DNA from 2 places in the Streptomyces sp. CRCS-T-1 genome. Region 2 is predicted to be linked to the other one. Evidence: predicted binding sites of a transcription regulator. Region 2 holds the regulator's gene; the other holds the start of a gene.

Region 1 (9,610 bases), 1.3 Mb from region 2:
CGCGTTCGGGCGCTGGAGCGGGGGGACTCCGCCAGGACGTTCCTGGGCCGGAGCAAGACGCATGACGACGCGACGGTGGTCTTCGTCGAGTTCTAGGCGCGGGGCCGGGGCCCGGGTGCCGTGGTCACTTCTCCATGCCGCGGTTGAGCTGGTGCAGCAGCCGGGCCAGTTCCGTGACCTCGTGGGTGTCCCAGTCGGCCAGGCGGCCGGCGTAGCGGGCGCGGCGGGCCTCCCGCACCCGGCGGACACGGTCGTGGCCCTCCTGGGTGAGGGCGACGAGCCAGGCGCGTCCGTCGGCGGGGTCGGGCTCGCGCGCGACCAGTCCCAGTTCCTCCAGGGCGCGCAGCTGGCGGGACATGGTGGCCTTGCCGACGCCGATGTAGCCGGCGAGCTCGGTGGCCCGCTGGTTGCCGCACTCGTCGAGCCGGACGAGGAGCCCGTACGCGGAGGACTCCAGGTCGGGGTGGACCTCGCGGGCCATCTCGCCCTGGTTGGCCCGAGCACGCCGCAGCAGCACGGTCAGCTCACGCTCCAGCGCGAGGAAGGCGGGCTGGTCCACACCGCTCGCGGCCAGCGCGGATTCGCCTCCCGGCCCGTCGCCGTTCCCGTTGTCCTGCACGTCAGCCCCTGCCTCGGTTCTCGCCCCGTACTGGAATTTTCCGTCACCTGCCGTCATCACCGCAGTTCGGCAAGTATTCCGCAGGTCACGGCGTACTCGTACACAGGGCCGCCACACGGTGAAGGCCCGGGCCTCCCTCACGAGAGCCCGGGCCTCCTTTATCCGGCCGCGCCCGTCACGCCGCGACCGGAACCTCCGGCGTCGCCCCGTTCGTCGCGGGCGCGAGCGCCAGCTCCAGGACCTGGCGGACGTCGGTCACGGCGTGGACGTCGAGCCGGTCCAGCACCTCGGCCGGGACGTCGTCCAGGTCGGGTTCGTTGCGCTTGGGGATGATCACGGTGGTCACCCCGGCGCGGTGCGCGGCCAGCAGCTTCTGCTTCACGCCGCCGATCGGCAGGACCCGCCCGGTCAGCGAGACCTCGCCGGTCATCGCCACGTCCGTGCGGACCAGCCGCCCGGACAGCAGGGACGCGAGGGCCGTGGTCATCGTGATGCCGGCGCTGGGGCCGTCCTTGGGGACCGCGCCCGCCGGGAAGTGGATGTGCACGCCCCGGTCCTTGAGATCGGCCACCGGCAGTTCGAGCTCGGCGCCTCGCGAGCGCAGGAAGCTCAGCGCGATCTGCGCGGACTCCTTCATCACGTCACCGAGCTGGCCGGTCAGGGTCAGCCCGGCCGCGCCCGTCTCCGGGTCGGCCAGCGACGCCTCCACGAACAGCACGTCACCGCCCGCTCCCGTCACCGCGAGCCCGGTCGCCACACCCGGCACCGACGTCCGCCGCTCCGCCGGGTCCTGCGCGGACTCGGGCACGTGGTGCGGCCGGCCGATCAGTGCGCGCAGATCCCCGTCCGTGACGGTGTACGGCAGCTTCCGCTCGCCCAGTTCGTGCTGGGCCGCGACCTTGCGCAGCAGCCGTGCGACGGAGCGCTCCAGATTCCGGACGCCCGCCTCGCGGGTGTACTCACCGGCGAGCTTGCGCAGCGCGCCCTCGTCGACGGTCACCTCGTCGGCGCCGAGCCCGGCCCGCTCCAGCTGGCGCGGCAGCAGGTGGTCGCGGGCGATGACGACCTTCTCGTCCTCGGTGTAGCCGTCCAGGCGGACGATCTCCATCCGGTCGGCCAGCGCCTCCGGGATGGCCTCCAGGACGTTGGCGGTGGCCAGGAAGACCACGTCCGACAGGTCGAGCTCCACCTCCAGGTAGTGGTCCCGGAAGGTGTGGTTCTGCGCCGGGTCGAGGACTTCGAGGAGGGCGGCGGCCGGGTCGCCCCGGAAGTCCGAGCCCACCTTGTCGATCTCGTCGAGCAGCACGACCGGGTTCATCGACCCGGCCTCCTTGATGGCCCGGACGACCCGGCCGGGCAGCGCGCCCACGTACGTACGCCGGTGACCGCGGATCTCGGCCTCGTCGCGCACACCGCCGAGGGCGACGCGCACGAACTTGCGGCCCATGGCGTGGGCGACGGACTCGCCGAGGCTGGTCTTGCCGACGCCGGGCGGTCCCACGAGCGCGAGCACGGCGCCGCCGCGCCGCCCGCCGACCACGCCGAGGCCCCGGTCGGTACGCCGCTTGCGCACCGCGAGGTATTCGGTGATCCGCTCCTTCACGTCCTCGAGGCCCGCGTGCTCGGCGTCGAGGACGGCTTGGGCGCCCTGGATGTCGTAGGCGTCCTCGGTGCGCTCGTTCCACGGCATCTCCAGGACCGTGTCGAGCCAGGTGCGGATCCAGGAGCCCTCGGGGGACTGGTCGGAGGACCGCTCCAGCTTGTCGACCTCCTTGAGGGCGGCCTCGCGGACGTGTCCGGGCAGGTCGGCGGCCTCCACACGGGCGCGGTAGTCGTCGGACTCCTCACCGTCCTGCTCGCCGTTCAGCTCGCGCAGCTCCTTGCGGACGGCTTCCAGCTGACGCCGCAGCAGGAACTCGCGCTGCTGCTTGTCGACGCCCTCCTGGACGTCCTTGGCGATGGACTCGGCCACGTCCTGCTCGGCGAGGTGGTCGCGCAACTGCTGGGTGGCGAGCTTCAGCCGGGCCACCGGGTCGGTGGTCTCCAGCAGTTCGATCTTCTGGTCGGTGGTCAGGAACGGTGAGTAGCCGGAGTTGTCGGCGAGCGCCGGGACGTCGTCGATGGCCTGGACCCGGTCGACGACCTGCCACGCTCCGCGACCCCGCAGCCATGCGGTGGCGAGGGCCTTGTATTCCTTCACCAGTTCGGCGACCTGGCCGGGCAGCGGCTCCGGGACGGTCTCCTCGAGACGGGTGCCCTCGACCCAGAGGGCGGCACCGGGGCCCGTGGTCCCCGCCCCGATACGCACCCGGTCCCGGCCTCGGATCAGCGCGCCCGGGTCGCCGTCGGCGAGCCTGCCGACCTGTTCGACGGTGCCGAGGACACCGGTGTTCGCGTAGGTCCCGTCGATCCGCGGCACCAGGAGTACCCGGGGCTTCCCCGGCGTTGACCTGGCAGCGGCCTGAGCGGCCTCCACCGCGGCACGGACCTCGGAGTCGCTCAGATCCAGCGGGACCACCATTCCGGGCAGCACGACCTCACCGTCGAGCGGCAGCACGGGCAGGGTGAGCGGTGTGAACGCCTTGGACTCAGCAGCCATGATCTCCCCTTCGGCAGTCAAGTTGAGCTATGCCGACTCAATGCACGGGAGCCGCCGGATGTTCCCCCACCGCCGTTCGCTGTGAGCGATCACTTGTGACACGAGAGAAGGCCGGGCGCGTAAGGTCACTCCCGTAATAGATAAAGGGCATCAGTGACTATTACTTGGGGGGCGGCGTGGAAGCGACCGTGCGGGCATGGGTGGACGGATGGGTCGTGTCGCGCGGGGCGGCTCCACCGGTGGCCGAGCCCTGGGGCTGCACGATCGACGTGGGGGCGTTCGGCCACGTCACACGCCATGTGTTCGGCGCGACGGGCGGGAATCTCGACGAGTCGACCGTGCGCAAGGTGGCCGGCGACGTGACCGGGGACGCGGTCTGGCTGAAGGCGTTCCAGGATCCTTCGGTGGTCGCCGGCTGGCTGGACGAGAGCTGGTGGATCGACCCCGAGCCCGGCTATCTGATGACGGTTCCCCTGACGGCGGACGACGTTCCGGACGTGCCCGACGGCTACCGGCTGCGGACCTGGTCACGCGGCGGGGTCACGCGCGTCCTGGTCGCCGCGCCGGACGGCTCCCTCGCGGCGCGCGGCCAGATCGCCCCGACGGGCGCGACCGCCGTCGCCGACCAGATAGAGACGGCACCCGGGCATCGCCGCAGAGGGCTCGGCAGCCTCGTCATGCGGACCCTGCAGAACGCCGCCTTCCAGCAGGGGGCACGCACCGGCGTCCTGTCCGGGACCCCTGCGGGACGAGGGCTCTACGAGGCACTGGGCTGGGAGGCGACGGCACTGCTGACCAGTGCCAGGCACGACGTCACGCCGGCCTGACGAGCCTCGCTCTCAGCTCCCGGCACGGGCGCGCTTCGCGCCCCACCGCCGCAGCACCGGCCAGGTCGCGATGCCGATGGCCAGGGCGATCAGATGGCCCCAGTTCGTCATCGGGTCGGTGAAGGCGAGGAGGTCCTGGAGCAGCATCCCGCCGAAGACGGCCAGCAGGGGCACGCGCAGCCAGGGGGAGAGCAGACCGGCCAGGGCGCCGGTGCCGGCCGCGACACCGAAGCTGACGCCGTAGTCGAGCCGGTGCAGCGAACTGTCGGGGAGATGCCCGGCCAGCACCGCCAGCCCCACCGGGACCTCGGTCGCCAGAGTGGCGAGGACATGCCCGAGCAGGAAGACACCGGCCGTGCGCAGGCCGCCGATCCGCCGCTCCAGGGCGGTCAGCACCAGCACGAACCCGATCGTGAACGGCGAGGCCACCCCGCCCGCGACCCACAGCGCGCTGCCGATCAGCACCAGCTCCGGCGTCCGCACCAGATGCGCCACATCGGTGCTGGAGCCTTGGAGCAGGGCGTGCACCAGCGCGGGGTCCGCGTAGGCGGAGATCAGCGAGGTGACACAGAGGACGACCGCGTACCCGAAGGTGAAGGGCGTGCCGGTGGGCGTGGGCACCAACCGCCAGGGCCGCAGCGGCACCCGGAGCCGCGGCTCCCGCACCGGGAGGGATTCCCGTACGCCCGCGTCCACGCTCTCCCGCGGGCCCCGCTGCCGGGGAACCCCGTCCAGCAGCCCCGGCGTATCGGAGACGGGCGCGCCCGTCGGCGCCGTCACAGCCGTCTCGTCGGGCGGCGCGGTGCGTTCCGCCACGGGCGCTCCTTCCGTCAGGCCCCAGCCTTCGCGTACACCTACCCCACTGTCTGTGACCGGCGCCACGCGAGAGGCGATTCACAGCAACCCGAGAGCCGCGCACGGCGTCCGCCGCACCCGCTCCACGCCGCACACCGCGTCCAAGCCGCCACTCCGCACCGCCCCCGCCTCCGCCGCACACGACGTCCGCCGCACCACTCCCTGCCGCACACCCGCCCGCCGCGCCCCCTGCCGCACACCTCGTCCGCCGCACCCGCTCCACGCCGCACACCGCGTCCAAGCCGCCACTCCGCACCGCCCCCGCCTCCGCCGCACACGACGTCCGCCGCACCACTCCCTGCCGCACACCCGCCCGCCGCGCCCCCTGCCGCACACCTCGTCCGCCGCACCCGCTCCACGCCGCACACCGCGTCCAAGCCGCCACTCCGCACCGCCCCCGCCTCCGCCGCACACGACGTCCGCCGCACCACTCCCTGCCGCACACCCGCCCGCCGCACCACTCCCTGCCGCACACCTCGTCCGCCGCGCCCGCTCCGTAATGCTTGGCGCCCGGCACCCCGCACCTGCCAGGATGTTCCGATGCCCACCTCGAACGACCTTCCCGATGTACTGGACCGTCGCGAGGGCCCGCACGGCGAGGTCGTGCTGCGGCGGCACGGAGACCGGCTGGAGATCATCGCCAACGGCTGTTTCCTGATGGACACCTCCGACGGCCGCTCGGAGCGGCGGCTGGTCGACGCGGCCCTGGACGCGCTGGAGGGCCGGGACCGTCCGGACGTGCTGATCGGCGGGCTCGGCGTCGGCTTCTCCCTGGCCCACGCGGCGGCGGACCCCCGTTGGGGAGGGATCGCGGTCGTGGAACGCGAGCATGCGATCGTCGAATGGCACCTCGACGGCCCGCTCTCCGTGTTCTCCGCCGAGGCTCTGGCCGACCCTCGCGCGAAAATCGTCGAAGCCGATCTCGTGACCTACGTCAATGAGACATCCGACACGTTCGACGCCCTGTGTCTCGACATCGACAACGGCCCCGGCTGGACTGTCACGGAGGGCAACGGAAATCTCTACTCGCAGGCCGGACTGGCAAGCTGCGCGCGGGTGTTGAGACCCGGTGGGGTACTCGCCGTCTGGTCCGCCCAGCCCTCTCCGGAATTCGAAGAAACCTTGCGGAATGCCGGGTTCCAGCGGGTGCGTACCGAAGAGATCCCGGTTGCCCGGGGCGTTCCCGACGTCGTGCACCTCGGCATCCGCCCTGGATAGCAAAGGCGTGCTGACTCCCCGTACGCTGCTCCTCTGACGCCGATCATTCAAGCGTCAATCGCAACCATGCGCAGGCACAGCCAGTCAGAAGGAATCACCCCACTGATTCCGGAAAGCACACCCCAGGGGCGGGCGATGGAGCAGACACAGACCTCCCACAACGGTTCGGCGACGGCCAGCCCGGGTGCACAGCGCCGGGTTCTCGTCGTCGAGGACGACGCCACGATCGTGGACGCCATCGCGACCCGCCTGCGCGCCGAGGGGTTCCTCGTGCAAACGGCGGGCGACGGTCCGGCGGCGGTCGACACGGCCGAGGCCTGGCAGCCCGACCTGCTGATCCTCGACATCATGCTGCCCGGCTTCGACGGTCTGGAGGTCTGCCGGCGTGTGCAGGCCGCCCGGCCGGTGCCGGTGATGATGCTCACCGCGCGCGACGACGAGACCGACATGCTGGTCGGTCTGGGCGTCGGCGCCGACGACTACATGACGAAGCCGTTCTCGATGCGGGAGCTGGCGGCGCGTGTGCACGTGCTGCTGCGCCGTGTGGAGCGGGCCGCGCTGGCCGCAGCGACGCCGCGCAGCGGCATCCTGCGCCTCGGCGAGCTGGAGATCGACCACGCGCAGCGGCGCGTGCGGGTGCGCAGTGAGGATGTTCACCTCACCCCGACCGAGTTCGACCTGCTGGTCTGTCTGGCGAACACCCCGCGCGCGGTGCTCTCGCGCGAGCAGCTGCTCGCCGAGGTCTGGGACTGGGCGGACGCCTCCGGCACCCGGACCGTCGACAGCCACATCAAGGCGCTGCGCCGGAAGATCGGCGCCGAGCGGATCCGCACCGTGCACGGTGTGGGCTACGCCCTGGAGACCCCGACGCCATGAGCGGCGGGCCGGCCGCACGGAGAAACCCCGGGGAGCCGGAACCCTGGGGCGGGGTGAGCCCGTTCTCGATCAAGACCAAGCTGGGCGCGCTGGTCGTCATCTCGGTGCTGATCACCACAGGCCTTTCGGTGATCGCGGTGCACACGAAGACGGAGCTGCGCTTCATCACGGTCTTCTCGATGATCGCCACGCTCCTCATTACGCAGTTCGTGGCCCATTCGCTCACCGCGCCGCTGGACGAGATGACCGCTGTGGCCCGCTCCATCTCACAGGGCGACTACACCCGCCGGGTGCGGGACAACCGCCGTGACGAGCTGGGCGACCTTGCGGTGACGATCAACGCCATGGCCGACGAGCTGGAGGCCCAGGACCGCCAGCGCAAGGAGCTGGTGGCGAATGTCTCGCACGAGCTGCGCACGCCCATCGCGGGGCTGCGCGCGGTGCTGGAGAACATCGTCGACGGCGTCACCCAGGCCGACCCGGAGACGATGCGCACGGCCCTGAAGCAGACCGAGCGGCTCGGCCGGCTGGTGGAGACGCTGCTGGACCTGTCCCGCCTGGACAACGGCGTCGTACCGCTGAAACAGCGGCGCTTCGAGGTGTGGCCGTATCTGTCGGGCGTGCTGAAGGAGGCCAACATGGTCGCCTCCGTGCGCGCGGGCATCGCCACCGGCTCGGGCAGTCACACCCGTACGGACGTCCATCTGCACCTCGACGTCTCCCCGCCGGAGCTGACCGCGCACGCCGACCCGGAGCGCATCCACCAGGTCGTGGCCAACCTCATCGACAACGCGGTCAAGCACAGCCCGCCGCACGGCCGGGTGACGGTCAAGGCGCGGCGCGGGGCGCTGCCGGAGTCGCTGGAGCTGGAGGTCCTGGACGAGGGACCCGGCATTCCGAAGTCCGAGTGGCACCGGGTGTTCGAGCGGTTCAACCGCGGCAGCGCCAAGCGGCCGCAGGGCCCGGGCAGCGACGGCGGCACAGGTCTCGGCCTCGCCATCGCCCGCTGGGCGGTGGATCTGCACGGCGGTCGGATCGGAGTGGCCGAATCCGAGCGAGGTTGCCGGATTCTTGTCACTCTTCCAGGGCTTCCCTCTCTGCCAAGTTGACGTAAAGTTCGAAGCGGAGCCTCAAGATCCACGGGCGTCCGCGCTGACGGACACGTGTGATCAGGCACAGACCCGCGCCGTCGGCGCCCCGGGTGCCGCTCCCCCCTTCCCTCCCTAAGCGGAACCACGCTTGTTTCCCGCCATTTCAAGCCCTGAAACACTCTTCAAAGTGTGACTTGCGTGACGTTGAACGGGCCCGGCCTGACCTTCACGGTCCGGGAGGCGTAGCCTTGATTCCCGCTGTCCATCATCTTGTGAAGCGGAAGAGGGCGGTTGCCGCCGTGTCGCCACAGTCCCCCAGTAACTCGAGCATCTCGACCGACACCGACCAAGCGGGGAAGAACCCTGCCGCGTCGTTCGGTGCCAACGAGTGGCTCGTCGACGAGATCTATCAGCAGTACCTCCAGGACCCGAACTCGGTAGACCGAGCCTGGTGGGACTTCTTCGCCGACTACAAGCCAGGGGCGGCCGCCGCCTCGGCTCCGGCGGGTACCGCGGCCGCGGGGGCCGCGGGCACCACCACCGCACAGCCTGCGGCCCAGGCCGCCCCCGCACAGGCCGCGGCCCCCGCCCCGGCGGCCGAGAAGCCCGCCGCCGCGCCGGCTCCCTCGGCTCCGGCCCAGGCGAAGCCCGCCGCGCAGGCCCCGGCCCAGACCGCCGCCCCGGCGAAGGCCGCTCCGGCCCCCGCCAAGCCGGCCGCCGCGAAGCCGAAGGCCGAGCCCGCCGCCGAGGCCCCCTCGGGCCCCGAGCAGGTCGTGCTGCGCGGCCCCGCCGCCGCCGTCGCGAAGAACATGAACGCCTCGCTGGAGGTGCCCACGGCCACGTCCGTGCGCGCCGTCCCGGTGAAGCTGCTCTTCGACAACCGCATCGTCATCAACAACCACCTGAAGCGCGCCCGGGGCGGGAAGATCTCCTTCACGCACCTGATCGGCTACGCGATGGTGCAGGCCATCAAGGCCATGCCGTCGATGAACTACTCCTTCGTGGAGAAGGACGGCAAGCCGACCCTGGTCAAGCCGGAGCACGTCAACTTCGGCCTCGCCATCGACCTGGTCAAGCCCAACGGCGACCGCCAGCTCGTGGTCGCGGGCATCAAGAAGGCCGAGACGCTGAACTTCTTCGAGTTCTGGCAGGCCTACGAGGACATCGTCCGCCGTGCTCGCGACGGCAAGCTCGGCATGGACGACTTCACCGGCGTGACGGTCTCCCTGACCAACCCCGGCGGCCTCGGCACCGTCCACTCCGTGCCGCGGCTGATGCCCGGCCAGTCGGTGATCATGGGCGTCGGCTCCATGGACTACCCGGCGGAGTTCCAGGGCACGTCCCAGGACACCCTGAACAAGCTCGGCATCTCGAAGGTCATGACGCTCACGTCGACCTACGACCACCGGGTCATCCAGGGCGCCGCCTCCGGCGAGTTCCTGCGGATCGTCGCGAACCTCCTCCTCGGTGAGAACGGCTTCTACGACGACATCTTCGAGGCGCTGCGCATCCCCTACGAGCCGGT
Region 2 (9,610 bases):
GCACGTGGTACCCGTCGGAGTCACATACGATCCCGAGGCCCGTCTGGCTCGGGTCATCACGAACAAGGCGAGCACCAAGGTGCGCCATGTACTGGCCGCCGGGGAGCGGGGGGCGGCCGTCGCGGTCTGCCAGATGGAGGGCAAGCGGTGGGCCACGCTGGAGGGCCGGGCCTTCGTCCACGCCGAGCCCGACCGGGTCGCGGAGGCGGAACGCCGCTACGCCGAGCGCTACGGCCGGACCCCGTCGCCCAACCCGGCGCGCGTGGTGATCGAGATCGAGCTGACGCGGGCGATGGGGCGCGGGTGAGCGAGGTTGGGCGAAGTGAAAATCCACACCGGTGATCGATTGCTTCCGGCCACCGCGTGACCAGGCCGATTCCAGGAAATGTCCCCCAAAACTGCAGCGGCGTCACCGTGTTCAGGTCACGGTGACGCCGCTGCGGGGAAGCACCTGAGCGATCTGTTACGACGGGGGAATCGCGTCAGGCACTGCGGGGGGTGGCAGAGATGGTCCTCGGGGCAGGAGACTCGGCGTCCACCTGCTCGTGGTCCCTTTGGTCCAGGTTCACAAAGATCATTCCGTATCGCACGGCACATCGCACGGGCTGCGGCGCCCCCCGAGGCCGCCGCAGACACCGGTAAGCCCGCACGTCCTCGTCCTCGTCCCGCGTGACGACCACCGGTTCGCCGAACACGGTCACCATCAACGAGTCACCGCTGTGGGGGATGGCGGTGACCAGGTCGATGAAGTGCCAGCCGGAGCGGTAGGCGGTGGCCATTTCACGGCGGAAGGAGCGGTCGTCGGGTGGAGTGGTCACGATCAGCTCCCGGATTCCGCTGCCCCGGAGCTCGGCCAACTGCTGTTGCTCGCGCCGTTGGTGTTCACGGCAACAGACGGCCAGCTGCTGTTCGCCCGAACATCGTCCTTCGCATCGGAGAAGCCACTCAGGGTGCCGAGGGCCACAACGGCGGAGAAGGCGGCGACAAGCACCGAGCGAAGCATTCTGTTACGCATAGTCGGCTTCGTCCTCACTTGAAGGTCCCCTTTTCCCCCGTCAGGTACGACGATGGCTTATTCGGGCACGTCATGGCCACACAATCGATGCATCATGTTCCTGCATGTTCAGGACCCTGGGGGGTGGAGATTTGGCAGCGAATCGGACTAAGGCGACACATCCCCATGCGATGACCGAGTGGTGCGAGGAGGGCGGCCGTCTGTATGCCGCCGCACTGCGCGCCGGACGTATCGCTCGTGCGGATGCGGAGCCCGCCCCCTGCCTGGTGGAGTTCGCCCTGCTTCATCCCGATCCCGACGACCCGAACTGGCTGCGGCCGGTGCCCCCGGCGGTCGCCCTGTCCCGGCAGCTCAACCCGCTGGAGCAGGAGATAGCCGACCGCCGGCGTCTGGCAACGGGCCTCGCGGAGACCTTTCAGCCGTTCATGGCCCTGGGTACCCAGCTCGCCGCCACCAGTGATGCCATCACTGTGCTCGAAGGCGGCGAACGTATCAACGCCGCGCTCAACATGGCCACCATCCAGTGCCAGGCGGAGATGCTCACCGTCCAGCCGAGCGACCGGATGTCCGAGCGCAGCCTGCTGCGCGGGCTGGAGCGTGACCGGCCGCTGATCGAACGCGGCGTGCGCATCCGCACCCTGTACCAGCACACCGCCCACTACAACCCCGAGCAGCTCGCCTACGCCGCCCAGCTCTCCGACGGCAAGGCGGAGTACCGCACCATCGACGAACTCGTCGAGCGCCTCATCATCTGCGACGAGTCGGTCGCCTTCATCCCCGCCCGCGACGACCAGCAGGTCGCCCTGGAACTGCGCCACCCCGGCCTGGTCCGCTACCTCATCAAGCTCTTCGAGTACCTGTGGGACCGCTCGGTGCCGCTGAGCACGGGCACCCCGTACGAGACGGCCCGCGGCGGCATCACGGACATCCAGTACTCCATAGCCAAACTCCTGGTCGAGGGCCACGTCGACGAGGCCATCGCACGCCGTCTCGGCATGAACGTACGCACCTGCCGTGCGCACATAGCCAAGCTGGCCTCGGCCCTGGGCAGTGGCAGCCGGGCCCAACTCGGGTATCTCATCGCGCAGTCGGGGATCCTGCAGCAGGATCACTGAGAAGGAGGAAGCCCCGAGTGACCTCGGTGCCCCACCCCACGCACGACGCGGAAGAACTGTGCCCCGCCGGGAGGGAGTTGTACGAACGAGCCCTGCGCGAGGGGCACGTCCCCGCCGAAGCGGCCCGCGCCACGCCCTGTCTGCTGGACTTCGGACTGCTGCACCCCGCCGTCGACGACCTCCACCGGCTGGAGCCCGTGGTGCCGGCCGTCGCCCTGCGGCGTCTGCTGCGGATCTCCGGGGAACGCATCGCGAGCGAACGGCGCCGCGAGGAACGGCTGGCCGAGACGTTCGGACCGCTGCTGGCCGCCCCAGGGCACGACCCGGCCGCGGCCGGCACCCCGACGCTGACGCTCCTGAGCGGAAAGGAGCGGATCAACCGGGCCATCACCGAGGCCATGGCGGACGCGTCCCGGGAGCTGCTCACCGTCCAGCCCCGCGCCAGGATCACCAGGGACCGCATCGAGGCCGCCTATGCCGTCGCCACGAGCCGCGACCAGGCGCTGCTGGACCGCGGGGGCCGCATCCGCACCCTCTACCAGCACACCCTCCGGCACTCCCCCCTGACCGTCGCGCACCAGGAACGGCTGACGGGCGACATCGAGGCGCGGGCGCTGGACGAGGTCACCGACCGGCTCATCGTCGTCGACCGGGCGATCGCCTTCCTCCCCGCCGACACCGAGGGAGCCCTCGCGCTGGAGATCCGCCACCCGGCCATCGTCGGCTACCTGGCCACCGCCTTCGACCGCCTCTGGCGCCTGGCCACACCGGTGTTCCCCGAAGCGCTCCCCCAGCCCTCCCTCAACGGCGTAACCCCCCGCCAGCACGCCATCGCCGCCCTCCTCGTGGAAGGCCACACCGACGCCGTCATCGCCGACCGGCTCGGCATGAACATCCGTACCGCCCGCGTCCACATCGCCAAGCTCGCGGCGACGCTCGGCAGTCAGAGCCGGGCGCAGCTCGGGTTTCTCATCGGACGCTCGGGGATTCTCGACCGGGAAGCCTGAGGGACGAGGCGGAGCGCGGCGGGCCGTTCAGGCCCGCCTGGGCGATGCGGACGCCCAACTGCGTACGGCTGGCCGCGCCCAGCGTCTCCGACAGCCGTGCGATGTGTGCCCGGCACGTCCGTACGCTGATCCCCAGCCGCTCCGCGATCACCGCGTCCTGGTGGCCCTCCGCCAGCAGCGCCGCGATGGACTGCTCCCGGTGGGAGATGCCCTCGATGCCGGTCTCGGGGAGCGGGGCGGTCAGCGGGGTGGCCAGGCGCCACAGTCGCTCGAAGACCGTGACCAGGTACTCGACGATCGCGGGGTGCCGTAGCTCCAGGGCCATCGTGCGGTCGGTGTTGGCGGGAATGAACGCCACCGTCCGGTCGAAGAGGATCAGCCGGTCGATCACCTCGTCCAGCGTGCGCGCCTCCACCGCGTCGCCCATCAGCTCCAGATACGTGAGCAGCCCCTGCCCGTGCCGGGCGACATGCGTGTACAGGTCCCGCATGCGCACGCCGCGGCCGCGCAGGGCCGTCGCCCGGTGCAGGCCCTCGGAGAGTTCCGCCTCGCGCCGGATGCCGCCGGGCTGGACGGTGAGCACCTCGGTCGTGCAGGCCTGGGTCGCCTCGTCCATCGCGGCCTGGATCCGGGCGAGCCCGTCCAGCACCCGGATCGCCGGGCCCTCGCCCGCCGGCGGGACGGGCCGTACCCGGCGGCCGAGACCGGCGTACCACTCGACGGCGGACACGGCCGAACCCACCCGCTGCTGACTGGCGCTGACCTCGTCGTACATCTCGCGCAGCAGCCGGGTCATGACCTCCTGCGGGGAGGTCGGCACCAGCCAGTCCATGTCGTCGGGGTCCGGGTGCAGCAGGGCGAGTTCCAGCAGGCAGGGCACCGGTTCGGCGTCCCCGCGCGGCACGCGGCCCCGCCGTACGGCCCGGGAATACACGCGATCCCCGGCCTCGCACAGTCGGTCAGCACCGTGTGGATGCTCGTCCGTCCCGTGCCCGGCCATCGCGCATCCCACCCCCGGTCGCCGTCTTTCCGCAGCGCAACTATGCGCGGACCGGCCCTGCTCCGCAACACGGCTCCCCCGCACCCAAGGCCCTTTTCCAGCCGTTTTGACGCCGAATACGCCCCCTCACGGGCTGCTGAATCACGAGGGGGTTGGTGCGGGCGCAGCCGGCGTGTGACCCTCTGTGAGGGCGGTCCCGGCCGGCCCCGTCCACGGACATCTCGGAGGCCCCGTGACCGTCAACACCGGGGTGGATCCCCGGCGTCTGCCCGCTGTCGACGCGCTGCGGGGTTTCGCCCTGCTGGGCATCCTCGTGGTCAACAGCGCCCAGATGATGGACCCTTACGTCACCGAGGGGATGCGCCGGCCGGACGCGCCCGTGTGGGACCAGGCCGCCGTCCGGCTGGTGACGGCGCTGGCGACCACCAAGTTCTACCTGCTGTTCTCGTTCCTCTTCGGCTACAGCTTCACCCTGCAGCAGTCCGCCGCCGAGCGGGACGGAGGAAACCCCACCGCGCGCTTTCTGCGCCGCTCCCTCGGTCTGGTACTGCTCGGACTGGCGCACGCGATCCTGCTGTACAGCGGCGACATCCTGCTGACCTACGGCCTCCTCGGCCTGGTCCTGCTCGGCGCACGCCGGATCGGCCCGGCCACCGCCGTGAAGGCCGCCGCCTGGATCTACGGGGTCTACGTCGTCGTCCTCACCGCACTGGGAGCGCTGGCCACCCAGGTGGACGACGAGGAGCCCCCGTCGCACCGGCCGATCGCGCAGTCCGTGGCCGCCTACCGCGGCAGTCCCGGCACCGTCGTCCAGGAGAACCTGGACCGGCTGCCCGAGGCGCTCCTCGGTTCCCTCCTCATGGCTCCGGGCGTGCTCGGAGCGTTTCTCCTCGGCCTGGCCGCGGGGAAGCGGCGCCTGCTCGCGGCCGGCGGGGCGGACCGCGCTCGACTGCTGCGGATCACGGCCGTCGGCCTGTCCGTCGGAGTGCCGGGCGCCCTCTTCTTCGCCTCCGCGGCGGACGGTCCGCTGGACGCCCGGTGGCAACTCCTGGGCATCGGCGTCGGCATGCTGACGGCACCCGCCCTGTCGGCCGCGTACGCCTGCCTCCTGCTGCTCCTGCTGCGCTCGTCGTGGGGAGACCGGGTGCGGCGGCTGTTCGTCCCGGCGGGGCGCCTGGCGCTCACGAACTACCTCGGGCAGTCCCTGATCATGATGTTCGTGGCCACGGCGTACGGGCTGTCCCTCTACGGGCAGGTGGGCCCGGCGGCCGTGCTGCTGCTCGCGGGCGCCGTGTACGCGCTGCAGCTCGCCCTCAGCACGGTGTGGACCAGGCGCCACCGGCACGGGCCCGCCGAGTGGCTGCTCCGGGTGATCACCCTGGCCGGACGGCCGGGCCGGGCCGGCACACCGGGAGCGCCGGAGCGCGCGGCGGCCCGCCGGGGCTGAGCGGCTCCGTACGCGCGAAGCCGCTCGTACCCACGAAGCGGCTCACCGGGTCACTTCAGGCCGATCGCCCGGCACGCCGCGTCGTACTTGGCCGTGCAGATGTCCGACAGCTTGTAGATGTCGTCCGCGACCACCGTGTCCTTGATGTTCCCCTTCGTCAGCGCGACCACGGGCACGAGCTGGGCGGGGATGGCCTTGTGGGTGGGGCTGTCGACCTTGTCGCGGGTGAGGGCGGCGAACTGGATGTCCCGGCCCTGGACCTTGGCCACGGCCATCTCGGCCGCGTTCTCGGCCTCCTGCGGGTAGGACTTGTACACGCTCATGTACTGCTCGCCCGCGATGATCCGCTGCACCGCCTGGAGCTCCGCGTCCTGCCCGGTGATCGGCGGCAGGTCGCTCACGCCCGCGGCCTCCAGCGCCTTGACGATGCCGCCGGCCATGCCGTCGTTGGCGGAGTAGACGGCGGCGATGTCGTCCTTGCCGATCGCCTGGATCGCCTCGGCCATGTTGGCCTCGGCGTTCTCCGGCTTCCAGTCCTTGGTGTCGAAGGACTGCGCGATCGTCACCTTGCCGTTCAGCTCGGACATCGCGCCCGCCTTGAACTGCTTGGCGTTCGGGTCGGTCGACGAGCCGTTCATCATGACGATCTTGTCGGAGAGGCTCGCGTCCTCGCCGATGGCCTCCAGCAGGGTGCGCCCCTGGACCTCGCCGACCAGCTCGTTGTCGAAGGAGATGTACGCCTCGATCGGGCCCTCGGCCAGCCGGTCGTAGGCGATGACCGGGATGCCGGCCTCCTTGGCCTTCTTGACGCCGCTCGCGATGGCCTGGGAGTCGACCGCGTCCAGCAGGATGACGTCGACCCGGTCGTCGATCATCTTCTGCATCTGGCTCGCCTGGGTGTCGGCGTTCGCCTCGGCGTTGGCGTACTCGACGCGGCCCTTGTTGTTGGTGAGGGACTCGACCTTCGTCTTGATGATCGGGTAGTCGAAGTTCTCGTACCGGGTGTTCGCCTTCTCCGGGAGCAGCAGGCCCACCGTGATGTCGTTGCCCTTGGCCGGGCTCGCGTCGTCACTGCTCCCCGTCGCGTTGAGCGCGCCGCACCCGGCGAGCGTGACGGACATCGCGGCCGCGGCCACGGATATGGAGATACGACGACGCATGTCGGGAGCTCACTTCACGTGTGATTCGGACGTGGGCACAGCTTTGTGGCCCATGTGACTGAAAAGCCAACGCGGACGCGGCCCCCAGCGTCAAGCGGAAGCACTTAACGAGATGACAACACCACGCTCCGCGAGTGTTGTGAAGACTCTGCGGAATCATCTCCAACTTCCCTGCACGGGCCACTCATCGACGGGAGAACCGGCGAAAGGGGTCCAAGGCACGCGAAAGGGGCCGGGAGTCGCCTCCCGGCCCCTTTCTCTGGCTCACGCGTGGGTCAGTCCGACTGCTGCCGCTTCGGCCGCCACACCACCAGCGCGCTGCTCTGCTGTACCTCCTGGTACGGCACGAGGTCGCGGCGGTACGACGCGTGCACCGCCGCCTCGCGCTGGCGCATCGCCGCCGCCGCGCCGTCGAGCGCGTTCTGCAGCTCGGCCGCACGGGCCTGGAGCGCGGCGACCTGGTTCTCCAGTTCGATGATGCGCTTGATGCCCGCGAGGTTGATGCCCTCGTCCTGCGACAACTGCTGCACCTGACGGAGCAGTTGGATGTCGCGGGCCGAGTAACGCCGGCCCCGGCCGGCGGTGCGATCGGGGGACACCAGGCCCAAGCGGTCGTACTGGCGCAGGGTCTGGGGGTGCAGGCCGGACAGCTGGGCCGCCACCGAGATGACGTAGACCGGGGTTTCCTCGGTCAGTTCATACGGATTGCGCCGACGACCGTCCATCTGACTCATGCTCCCTTCGCGGCCTGGAACAGATCCGCCCGCGGATCCTCACCCGAAGTCGCCTCGCGATACGCCTCGAGCGCGTCACGAGCCTTCCCCGTCAGGTCCGTCGGAACACTCACTTCGACGGTGACCAGAAGGTCCCCGCGGGTGCCGTCCTTGCGGACCGCGCCCTTGCCCCGGGCACGCATGGTGCGGCCGTTGGGCGTCCCCGGCGGGAGCTTCAGCGTGACGGGCGGGCCGCCCAGCGTCGGCACCCGGACCTCGCCGCCGAGGGCGGCCTCGGCGAAGGTCACCGGGACGGTGACGGTGAGGTTGTCGTCCTTACGGCCGAACACCGGGTGGGCGTCGACATGGACGACCACGTACAGATCGCCCGCCGGGCCGCCCCGCTCACCGGGCGCGCCCTTGCCGCGCAGCCGGATCCGCTGGCCGTCGCTGACGCCCGCGGGGATGCGCACCTGCATGGTCCGCGAGGACTTGGCCCGGCCGCTGCCCTTGCAGACCTCGCAGGCGTGCTCCGCGATCAGGCCGCGGCCCTTGCAGTCCGGGCAGGGGTCGGTGAGGGAGAAGCCACCGCCGCTGCCCCGGGCGACCTGCCCGGTGCCGACGCAGGTCGGGCACACACGCGGTGTGCCGTTCTTGTCGCCGGTGCCCGAGCAGGCCTTGCAGGGCGACTGCGAGGACATGCGCAGCGGGACCGTCGCGCCCTCGATCGCCTCGGTGAAGCTGAGCGTGACCTCGGACTCGATGTCCTGGCCGCGCCGCGGGTTCGTGCGCGTCCCCGCGCCCGTACCGCCGCGGTTGAACAGGCCCCCGAAGACGTCACCGATCCCGCCGCCGAAGCCGCCGGCTCCCTGTCCTTGGCCCTGGGCGCCGCCTCCGAAGAGGTCGCCCAGGTCGAAGTTGAAGGAGCCGCCGCCTCCGCCGGGCCCCGGCCTGAAGCCGCCGTTGCCGAAGAGGGCGCGTGCCTCGTCGTACTCCTTGCGCTTCTTGGGGTCGCCGAGAATGTCGTTGGCCTCGGAGATCTCCTTGAAGCGCTCCTCCGCCTTCGCGTTTCCCGTGTTGGCGTCCGGGTGGTTCTCGCGGGCGAGCTTCCGGTACGCCTTCTTGATCTCGGCGTCGGTGGCGTCCTTGGGGACGCCGAGGACCTTGTAGTAGTCCTTCTCGATGAAGTCCTTGGTGCTCATCCTCGACGCCCCTCCTTCCTGTCGTCCGTGATGACGTCAGCCCTCGTCCGGGCCACCGCTCTCCTTGTCGTCGGCGTCGGCGGACTCGTCCGCCTTGACCGTCTGTGCCCCCGGCTGGGGTTCGGCCACGGCCACCCGCGCGGGGCGGATGGTGCGCTCGCCGATCCGGTACCCGGGCTGCAGAATCGCCACGCACGTCGTCTCGGTGACGTCGGGTGCGTAGCTGTGCATCAGGGCTTCGTGGATCGTCGGGTCGAAGGGCTCACCCTCCTTGCCGAACTGCTGCAGGCCCATCTTGGCCGCGGTGCTCTCCAGCGACTCGGCGACGGACTTGAAGCCGCCGACCAGTTCGCCGTGTTCGCGTGCGCGGCCGATGTCGTCGAGCACGGGCAGGAGCTCGGTCAGGAGGTTCGCGATGGCGATCTCCTTGACCGCGATCCGGTCGCGCTCGACCCGGCGGCGGTAGTTCTGGAACTCGGCCTGGAGGCGCTGGAGGTCGCCCGTGCGCTCATTGAGCGCCGTGCGGGCCTGGTCCAGCTGGGCCACCAGGGCCACGTCCTGTCCCGTGTCCCCGGCCGGGGCCGCCGCCTCCTCGGAGGGGGCGGCCTTCGGCTCGGCGTCATCGGAGGTGGCGCCGGAAGGGACGTCGGGCTGCTGCTCGTCGAAGCCCGGGGTCTCCTCCGTCACGCGGCACCGTCCTTCCGGTCCTCGTCGACGATCTCGGCGTCGACGACGTCGTCGTCGGCCTTGGCGTCACCGGCACCGGCACCCGCGCCGGCTCCGGCGGCGCCGTCGGCCTGCGCGGCGTTCGCGTCGGCGTACATGGCCTGGCCGAGCTTCTGCGAGACGGCCGCGACCTTCTCCGTGGCGGTGCGGATCTCGGCCGAGTCCTCGCCCTTGAGCTTCTCCTTCAGCTCATTGACGGCCTCTTCGACCTCGGTCTTGATCTCG

Evidence for each region. The regulator HspR, encoded in region 2, represses chaperone genes until heat shock. The targets are predictions, from matches to a motif close to TTGAGNNNNNNNNNCTCAA.
Region 1: the regulator HspR is predicted to act here: its motif matches at 3,241-3,259, upstream of lon (endopeptidase La).

Annotation. Positions count from the first base shown of each region.
Region 1 is NZ_CP101651.1:2,566,748-2,576,357, forward strand. Features, by position in the region: gene NNW99_RS11205 (protein phosphatase 2C domain-containing protein) at 1-96, shown strand, start outside; gene NNW99_RS11210 (MarR family winged helix-turn-helix transcriptional regulator) at 125-619, opposite strand; gene lon (endopeptidase La) at 795-3,218, opposite strand; gene NNW99_RS11220 (GNAT family N-acetyltransferase) at 3,395-4,045, shown strand; gene NNW99_RS11225 (rhomboid-like protein) at 4,058-4,861, opposite strand; gene NNW99_RS11230 (spermidine synthase) at 5,441-6,118, shown strand; gene NNW99_RS11235 (response regulator transcription factor) at 6,254-6,994, shown strand; gene NNW99_RS11240 (HAMP domain-containing sensor histidine kinase) at 6,991-8,103, shown strand; gene NNW99_RS11245 (multifunctional oxoglutarate decarboxylase/oxoglutarate dehydrogenase thiamine pyrophosphate-binding subunit/dihydrolipoyllysine-residue succinyltransferase subunit) at 8,385-9,610, shown strand, end outside.
Region 2 is NZ_CP101651.1:3,838,416-3,848,025, forward strand. Features, by position in the region: gene NNW99_RS17190 (pyridoxamine 5'-phosphate oxidase family protein) at 1-307, shown strand, start outside; gene NNW99_RS17195 (hypothetical protein) at 483-818, opposite strand; gene NNW99_RS39140 (hypothetical protein) at 821-1,003, opposite strand; gene NNW99_RS17200 (helix-turn-helix transcriptional regulator) at 1,186-2,130, shown strand; gene NNW99_RS17205 (helix-turn-helix transcriptional regulator) at 2,148-3,137, shown strand; gene NNW99_RS17210 (helix-turn-helix transcriptional regulator) at 3,100-4,137, opposite strand; gene NNW99_RS17215 (DUF418 domain-containing protein) at 4,370-5,584, shown strand; gene NNW99_RS17220 (sugar ABC transporter substrate-binding protein) at 5,635-6,744, opposite strand; gene NNW99_RS17225 (heat shock protein transcriptional repressor HspR) at 7,020-7,469, opposite strand; gene dnaJ (molecular chaperone DnaJ) at 7,475-8,659, opposite strand; gene grpE (nucleotide exchange factor GrpE) at 8,696-9,346, opposite strand; gene dnaK (molecular chaperone DnaK) at 9,343-9,610, opposite strand, start outside.